4 regions of the Spiribacter vilamensis genome follow, and region 3 is predicted to be linked to each of the others. Evidence: predicted binding sites of a transcription regulator. Region 3 holds the regulator's gene; each other region holds the start of a gene.

Evidence for each region. The regulator sigma-54, encoded in region 3, starts transcription at its own class of promoters, with help from an activator protein. The targets are predictions, from matches to a motif close to TGGCANGNTNCNTGCTT.
Region 1: EV698_RS03110 (PEP-CTERM sorting domain-containing protein) is a predicted target of sigma-54. The motif match lies at 981-997, and genes of this name have one in related genera.
Region 2: EV698_RS02425 (amino acid ABC transporter substrate-binding protein) is a predicted target of sigma-54. The motif match lies at 898-914, and genes of this name have one in related genera.
Region 4: glnK (P-II family nitrogen regulator) is a predicted target of sigma-54. The motif match lies at 1,161-1,177, and genes of this name have one in related genera.

Annotation. Positions count from the first base shown of each region.
Region 1 is NZ_SHLI01000001.1:624,809-627,010, forward strand. It holds gene EV698_RS03110 (PEP-CTERM sorting domain-containing protein) at 87-917, opposite strand; gene EV698_RS03115 (XrtA/PEP-CTERM system-associated ATPase) at 1,109-2,107, opposite strand.
Region 2 is NZ_SHLI01000001.1:475,245-477,446, forward strand. It holds gene EV698_RS02425 (amino acid ABC transporter substrate-binding protein) at 1-841, opposite strand, end outside; gene EV698_RS02430 (iron-containing alcohol dehydrogenase) at 1,057-2,199, shown strand.
Region 3 is NZ_SHLI01000001.1:96,967-99,168, reverse strand. It holds gene lptB (LPS export ABC transporter ATP-binding protein) at 1-343, shown strand, start outside; gene EV698_RS00560 (RNA polymerase factor sigma-54) at 360-1,832, shown strand; gene hpf (ribosome hibernation-promoting factor, HPF/YfiA family) at 1,855-2,181, shown strand; gene EV698_RS00550 (PTS sugar transporter subunit IIA) at 2,187-2,202, shown strand, end outside.
Region 4 is NZ_SHLI01000001.1:1,576,288-1,578,489, reverse strand. It holds gene EV698_RS07910 (YifB family Mg chelatase-like AAA ATPase) at 1-659, opposite strand, end outside; gene ubiK (ubiquinone biosynthesis accessory factor UbiK) at 707-988, opposite strand; gene glnK (P-II family nitrogen regulator) at 1,245-1,583, shown strand; gene EV698_RS07895 (ammonium transporter) at 1,605-2,202, shown strand, end outside.

The sequences.
Region 1 (2,202 bases), 530 kb from region 3:
CCTGATTTCAATCCGATCGCGATGAAAAAGAGGCCCCGAAGGGCCTCCTTTGACCGACCTGGAATTACCATGCCGAAGACGTGGTGCTAAGCCGCGAGGCGATCCTTCCGACGGCGACCGAAAAGCCCCAGCGCCATCAGTCCACTGCCGAGCATCGCCAGCATCCCGGGAGCCGGTACACCAACGGTGACATTGTCGAGGCCAAAGCCATCCGACGTATTCCCATCAGTGTTTGTAAACAAGATTGACGCGCTGGTGATGGCTCCAGCCGTCGAGATGGCCGACAGGTAGATGAGATCACCATCTTTCCTGGTACCGCTCATCATTTCGGGAATAGTGAAAAGCTCGGTGCCAGCCAACGTGCTGATCTCGAACGTTGCTTTCTGGTCACTGGGATCCATCAGGTAAAAGCCAATGGCGTTATAGCTCGAATCCAGCGCAGGATCGGCAGTGCCGAGTTCCCACCTCACCTGAGTCAAGTCGTTACTGTCCAGGTAATATTGACCATTTGGCCCGGTGACGTCGTAACGACCCGTGTTCCCGTCGACATCCGCCTGATTGAGTACGACCGGCTCAGTGCAGCCGGAGACACAGTTCGTTCCCGTGCCATTGTTCGCTAGCGGACCCGGCAGGAACGAACCAACCGATGTAACAGGTGATAGCGGTCGATTGTCATCGAAGCTCTCGAAGGTTTCGGTGGTCCTTGAATCGAGACGCGCGAAGAAGTCGGCCTCGGCATCGAATGCGGCGCCATTAAACTCTCCCGCGACAGGGCCATCCTGTAAGGTCTCGTCGAAGGGCCGACTCTGGTCTGCAAAGCTGAGGATAAAGCTTGCGTGTGCGCCACCGGCAGCCGCCATAAGTGCGACGGTGGCAAGGGCGGTCAGGGATTTCTTCCTGCGATTGATAATGGTCATTGTCCAACTCCAAGATGCCTGTTGATGCTGTTCGGGAATGGTTCTCCTTCCCTGACCATTTGTTTGCAAGTAACGGGCCATCTTTTTAAGTATTTGACTTTACGAAATAAAAATACTCCAGAGCCAAATTCTCAAAGGTCTGCCCATCAAAAGTGTAAAAAACACCGACGCTGTCAAAGTGTTCAGTCGGCTTAGTGGCGTTGCCGCAGGTTTTTGAGGATTCGACGCGACACGGCCGTCGTATAGGAGGCAAAACGCTCGAGCTGGGCAGCCGTGTGTGTTGCGTCATCGGCTGGTTGCGATGATGCCGGTGGCGTTGGCGCGGGCGGATCATCCGTTGGTGGCTGTAGTGCGTCGGGGGCAGGTATCTGTTCCCGGACACCGAAGTCCTGATCCAGCTCGTCCACGACTTCCTGTACGCCATCGGCGTCGATTTCATGGCGCTCTTCAAGAGAGGCCATGAGTAGCAAGCGATCACAGACAGTGTTGATCCGGCGCGGGACGCCCTCCGAGTAGCGGTGGAGTGCATCGAAGGCGGCATCGGTAAATGACGGATCCTGCTCCCAACCGACCTTGCGGAGTCGGTGTTCGATATATTCGCGCGTCTCGTCGGCGTTCAACGGGCCAAGATGACAGGTCGCTATGACCCTCTGGCGCAGCTGGCGCATAGCGTCGCCCTGAAACATGTCACGGAATTCCGGCTGGCCCACGAGAAAACTTTGCAGCAACGACCCACTGTCCGACTGGAAATTGGACAGCATCCGCAGTTCTTCGAGAGTAGCCGGCGACAGGTTCTGCGCCTCGTCGACCACCAGAAGGCAACGCTTGCCGGCACGCTGACAGGCCTGCAGGTGTTTTTCGAGCCTGAACAGGCGCTCCGCCTTGCCGCCTTCGGTCCCGAGGCCAAAGGCCGAACAGACCGCTCCGAGCATATCGTTGGCATCCAGCTGAGTGCTCACGATCTGTGCCGCAACCACACGATTGAGAGGTAGACTCCGGAAAAGATTCCGCACCAGCGTGGTCTTACCGGCGCCCACCTCGCCGGTAATGACGATGAACCCCTCGCCCTGTTCGACACCGTATTCGAGGTACGCCGCTGCACGCTTGTGGCCGCGACTGCCGTAGAAAAATGCCGGATCTGGGCTGAGTTGGAAGGGTTTTCCGATCAGGTTGTAAAAACGTTCGTACATTGAATGACCTCAACCCGTTGGTTTAGCTATCTGCATAGTAGCGAAATCTCGGCATCTGGATCGCGTCCTTTCCAGGTTTACCGCACTGGATGCAC
Region 2 (2,202 bases), 380 kb from region 3:
TGCCCGACGTTCCAACGATCCGCTGAACGCTGGGGTTGTCGGAGTCCATCATGTCGTCGACATTCTCGGAAGTGACGCCGTACTCCTCGGCGTTGATCTGGCCGAACAGGACCCACTTCACGACGTTGAACCACTCATCGTCACCCTGGCGTACCACGGGGCCGAGCGGCTCCTTGGAAATCACCTCGGGCAGGATCTCCGCGGAATCGGGGTCGCTCAGCTGGGTCTTGAGCGCGGCGAGCTGTGACGTATCCGAGGTGAGGACATCGCAACGGTTGTTGTCAAAGCCCTGGGCGCTAGCCTCGGAGGTATCGAAGACAACGGCTTCGTATTCCATGTCGTTGGCACGGAAGAAGTCGGCGAGGTTGAGCTCGGTCGTGGTACCCGCCTGGATACAGATGGCGGCACCATCCAGGCTGTAGGCACTGTCAACGCCCAGGTCCTTTTTGATCAAAAAGCCCTGACCGTCGTAATAGTTGGTCCCGGTGAAGTTGAGTCCCAGCGAGGTGTCGCGGGTCGTCGTCCAGGTCGTATTCCGCGTGAGAACATCAATCTCACCCGACTGCAGCGCAGTGAAACGCTCGGCAGCGGTCAGCGGGATAAATTCGACAGCGTCCGCGTCACCCAGCACCGCAGCGGCGACCGCCCGGCACGTGTCGACGTCAATACCGGCCCAGTTACCGTCGTTGTCGGGCTGTGAAAAACCGGGCAGTCCGTTACTGACGCCACAGCGCAGTTCGCCGTCGTCCTTTACGTCCTGCAAAGTCGCGGCCTGCGTCGTGCCGGCGAATGCCAGCAATCCCGACGCTGCGAGGCCCATTGTGATAATCGTCTTTTTCATTCCTGCTTTCCTCTCTTTTCTCGAGGGTGTGCAAAGCCAATATGGCACTAAATACAAAGCAAACTTTATGCCAGTGTCGCCATACTCTCCTCCGTCGGCATTTTCCGCGAAATACGCCGCACCTCTTTATGTCATGAATGCACCAGTCTGGACAAGGGCGGTGAAACCTGCACCATGGGCGAGCGTAACGATTTGTCTATTGCCGGAGATCACCCATGGAGCCCGCCTTCGATCTGCATCTGCCCCGTCATATCCGCTTTGGCCGGGACGCCGCAGCCCACGCCGTCGAAGCGGTATGCGCGCGGGGCAAGCGACCACTGCTCATCCATGGTGCGAATCCTCGCCGGTCGCAATGGCTCATCGATGCACTGATCGCCGCCAACTGCCCGCCGACCCGTCATGCCTGTCCGCACGAGCCCGATGTCGCGCTCATCGAGGCCGGCGTCGTGGCCGGGCGCCATGACGACGTGGATGTCGTGATCGGGCTCGGGGGTGGTTCGGTCATTGATACGGCGAAGGCCGTGGCCGGTCTGATTCCCGCTAGCGGCGATGTGGTGGATTATCTCGAGGTCGTCGGTGATAACGCCCCGCTGGACGCGACACCACTGCCGTTCATCGCGCTCCCCACCACGGCCGGCACGGGGACGGAGGCAACCTACAACTCCGTTATCGATGTCCCCTCTGCGCGTCGCAAGGTCTCGCTGCGCGATCCGCGACTGTTGCCCGACGTGGCGATCGTCGACCCGGCGCTCACCGATAACACGCCGGCCGCGGTGACACTCGCAAGCGGCCTGGATGCCATCACCCAGGTGATCGAGCCGTTCATCAGTTGCCGCGCCAATCGCTTTACCGATGCCCTCTGCCGCGATGCGATTCCGCAGGGGCTCGCTGCGTTGCGGACACTCATGGCCACGGAGGATTCCACCGCGCGCGACACCATGGCCTGGGTGAGCCTGTCCGGTGGTCTCGCCCTCGCCAATGCGAAACTCGGCGCGGTCCATGGACTCGCCGGACCCCTGGGCGGTGTCACCGATATGCCCCATGGCGCGATTGCCGGCGCGTTGCTGCCGGAAGCCCTGCGCGCCAATCGAGAAGCGACCCGCGGACGGATTGCCGGGCGCATTGTCGAGGTCGAGCGGTGGATTGCCGAAGCGTTCGGATGTGAAGCCGAAGTCGCGATCGACCGGTTGGCGGCGTGGTCCCGGGCACAGGGACTGCCCGGACTGCGCGAGGCCGGACTGGACCCGGCTGAACTGCCGCCGATCGCCGCCGCGGCCGAGCAATCGTCATCGATGCAGGGCAACCCGGTTGTACTGCCCGCGGACCGACTGGTGCAGATGATGGAGCAGGCATGGTGACCC
Region 3 (2,202 bases):
CCATCTGCGCAATCAGTCCGGTATCAGCCTCTCGGGCGGAGAGCGCCGTCGCGTCGAGATAGCGCGGGCGCTCGCCGCCGATCCCCGCTTCATCCTGCTCGACGAGCCGTTCGCGGGCGTCGACCCGATTTCCGTCGGTGATATCAAGGCCATCGTCCGCCATCTGTCCGACCGCGGCATCGGCGTTTTGATTACCGACCACAATGTTCGCGAGACACTGGCACTCGTCGATCGGGCGAGCATTCTGAACGCCGGGCGGGTTATCGCCGACGGCACCCCCGATACGATTCTCGATAACGCCGAGGTTCGTGCCGTCTACCTCGGCGAGGACTTCCACCTCTGACACTGGCGACGGGGTCATGCCCGGCGTTAGGCTTGGCTCGTCAATTGAAGGCACGGTAATAATGAAGCAATCGCTTGAACTTCGGGCAAGTCAGCAGCTGACCATGACGCCGCAGCTGCAGCAGGCGATCCGGCTGCTGCAGCTGCCGGCTGCCGAGCTGAGCCTGGAGATCCGCGATGCGCTCGAATCGAACGTAATGCTCGAGCCGGACGAAGAAACCGACGCCTCGGCTACCGAAGAGCCACCAGAGGCGCCGAGCACCTCTTCACTGGACCCGTCGGAGGCGGTGCTCGGATCAAACGCCACCGATGCCACGGGATTCGGTGAGGGCATCGCGGTCGCCGATCACTGGGATGAACCGGGGGGTAGCGACGACTCCCTTGATCGTCACGCGTCTCCGTCCGCCTCGCTGCGGGATCATCTGCAATGGCAGGTCGATCTCTCGAGTCTCGGGGAGCGAGACCGGCGGATCGCCGCGGCGTTGATCGACGCACTGGACGAGCGCGGCCATCTCACCGAACCCGTGGTCGAGCTGCTGGAAACGCTCGGTGATAACGGCGATATCGACGAGGACGATGTGAATGCGGTGCTGACTATCCTCCAGCACATGGATCCCGTCGGCGTCGCGGCGCCTGACGTCCGTCAGGCACTGCGTATCCAGATCGATGCAATGCCGGCCGAGACCCCCTGCCGCGAAGTCGCGCGGCGTGCCATTGATGCGGACTGGAAACTGTTCAGCCCCGGTCAGCAGTCGACGCTCCGGGATCGGCTCGGCGTGGATCAGGCGACGCTGGACGAGGCGCTGCGGCTCATCCGCCAGCTCGATCCGCATCCCGGGTCACGATTCGGTGAGACACGGACCGAGTACGTCATTCCCGACTGCCGGGTCCGGCGGATCCATGGCCGCTGGGAGGTCGAGATCAATCCCGAGGCAACCCCGCGGATCCGCATCAATGACTACTACGCCAGCCTGGTGCGGCGCGGCGATGGCGGCCACGATAACAACCTCCTGCGCGAGCATCTGCAGGAGGCGCGCTGGCTCATCAAAAGCCTCCAGTCCCGCGGCGAGACACTGCAACGGGTGGCCGAGTGCATCGTCGCGCGCCAGCAGGGATTTCTGGAGTATGGTGAAGAGGCCATGCAGCCGCTGGTGTTGCGCGATGTCGCCGAGGCGATCGAGATGCACGAATCCACGGTCTCACGGATAACCTCCCGCAAATACATGCTCACCCCCCAGGGCACGCTCGAGTTCAAGCATTTCTTCTCGAGCCATGTCCCCACCGCCGATGGCGGTGAATGCTCGGCCACCGCCATCCGCGCCAGGATCCGGCGCCAGGTCGCTGCGGAAAATCCCGCCCGGCCACTCAGCGACTCACGACTTACTGACATCCTTCGCGACGAGGGCATCCACGTCGCACGCCGGACCGTCGCCAAATACCGGGAAGTCATGGGCATTGCGTCGTCGACGGAACGCAAACGTCCGTGTTGAAAAGAAAACAAGAGGGGAAATCATGAAAATCGACATCACCGGCCATCATGTCGACATCACCGACGCACTCCGTGACTACGTCGAGGAGAAGTTCCAGCGCCTCGAACGCCATTTCGATCACGTGGTCGATGTACACACGATACTGACCGTGGAGACAAACACCCGAAAGGCCGAGGCGACCGTGGTGGTCAGTGGCGCCCGACTGTTTGCCGACTCCTCGGCAGAAGAAATGTATGCCGCCATCGACCTGCTGGTCGACAAACTGGATCGGCAGGTCGTCAAGCACAAGGAAAAGCGCAGCGACCATCACCGCGAGCAGGGACGTGTCGGCGACAATCTGGAAGACTGATCGCTATGGAGCTTACCCGAC
Region 4 (2,202 bases), 1.5 Mb from region 3:
CTCCCCGGGGGGCCCGACAGCAGCAGACTGTGACCGCCCGCCGCGGCGATTTCGAGGGCCCGGCGGGCGTGGGACTGGCTGATGACGTCGCGCAGATCGGGCTGCTGGCACGGATTGAGCGGAGGATCCGGCCGGGCCGCTGGCAGTGGACGTTCGGCCGTAAGATGGCGACAGACGTCGACCAGATGATTACCGCCATAAACCTCGCCTCCCGCCAGCGCGGCCTCCGCACCATTGGTTCCCGCCACGACCAGCGACTCACCGTCCGCCGCGCAGCGCAGGGCCACCGGAAGCGTGCCGCTGACCGGCCTGAGACCGCCGGACAGGGCGAGCTCGGCGCAGAACACGGTGTTGTCCAGGCGCTCCCGGGGCAGCTGGCCGGAGGCCACCAGTATGCCCAGCGCAATCGCCAGATCGAAGCGGGCACCGTCCTTGGGCAGGTCGGCCGGCGCAAGGTTGACCGTGATGCGCCGTCGCGGAAAGTCGAAACCGCTGGTGGTCAGTGCCCCGCGGACACGGTCCCTCGCCTCGCGTACCGCCGTGTTGGGCAGCCCGACGATGGACAGCGAGGGGAGACCGCCGCCGAGGTGGACCTCGACGTCGACGCGCGGCGCATCGATCCCGACAGCAGCCCGGGCCTGAACGAGTGCCAGTGACATGACAACGCACCTCCCTGTGCGAAGTGGATTGCCGGAAGCGGCGGTGTCTACTCGCCGGCGTCGTCTGGCGTCGACTGCTCGGTCACCGCTGTATTGCCTTCGAGCGCAGCGACCCGTGCCTCCATGGCCTCGAGCCGCTCGCGGGTGCGGGCGAGCACCTTCGCCTGGGCGTCGAATTCCTCGCGGGTGACCAGCTCCATGCGGTTGAAAGTGCTCTGCAGCGCGACCCGGGCGTTCTTCTCGACCTCCGCCTGGATATCCCGCAATCCGCTGGGCAGATTCTCGGAGAAACGCTTCGCCATCTCATCGAACTGTTTCGGATCGAGCATTGTTCGGTCTCCGTTGCCTTCGTTTGAGATCAGTTTAAGCGGTTGACGGGGAATTCCCAATCCATTGAAAGGGTTGATTCTGGTGCATCCGATGAATGGCGAATGCACGTATTTGGTGCAATGAACCGTCAAGGGGCATTCAGTCCCCGGCGGGCAACGGCGATTGTCTCTTTGGCATGGTCCCTGCATAGGTGTTGGTGCGTTTATATCGTTCACGGGCACCGGGGCTATCCGGTCCCGACAGGGGAGTACAGGCATGAAGCTGATTACTGCGATTATCAAGCCCTTCAAGCTCGACGACGTCCGCGAGTCACTCTCGGAAATCGGCGTGCAGGGCATCACTGTTACCGAGGTCAAGGGATTCGGCCGTCAGAAGGGGCATACCGAGCTCTATCGGGGCGCCGAGTATGTCGTCGATTTCCTGCCCAAGATGAAAGTCGAGGTCGCACTCGCCGATGACCTCGTGGAGCGGGCCATGGAGGCCATCAGTAAGGCGGCCAATACCGGCAAGATCGGCGACGGCAAGATCTTCGTCACGGCGATCGAGCAGGCGGTGCGCATCCGCACCGGCGAAACCGACAAAGACGCACTCTAAGGATCACTGGGAGTCTGAAATATGTCTGCAGAATTCAACGAACTGGCGTACGCGCTGGATACCTTCTATTTCCTGGTCTCGGGAATACTGGTCATGTTCATGGCCGCCGGCTTCACGATGCTGGAGTCGGGCCTGGTGCGCTCGAAGAACACGACCGAGATCCTCACCAAGAACGTGGCGCTCTACTCGATCGCTTGCATCATGTACATGCTGATGGGCTACAACATCATGTACGGCAGCGGCGTGAGCTCCATTATTCCGTCTTTCGGCGGCATCCTGGGCACGGCGGACAACGCGGCCGCGGACATCGCCGGCGGCAGTGATGCCTACTACTCGAACATCTCCGACTTCTTCTTCCAGGTCGTCTTCGTCGCAACCGCCATGTCGATCATCTCGGGGGCCGTGGCCGAGCGAATGAAGCTCTGGGCGTTCCTGCTGTTCACGGTCATCCTCACCGGTGCCCTCTACCCGATCCAGGGCTTCTGGAGCTGGGGCGGTGGCTTCCTGGCCGAGCTCGGCTATTCCGATTATGCCGGCTCCGGGATCGTGCATATGTTCGGTGCAGCCGCGGCGCTGGCCGGCGTGATGGTGCTTGGTCCGCGCAAGGGCAAATACGGTC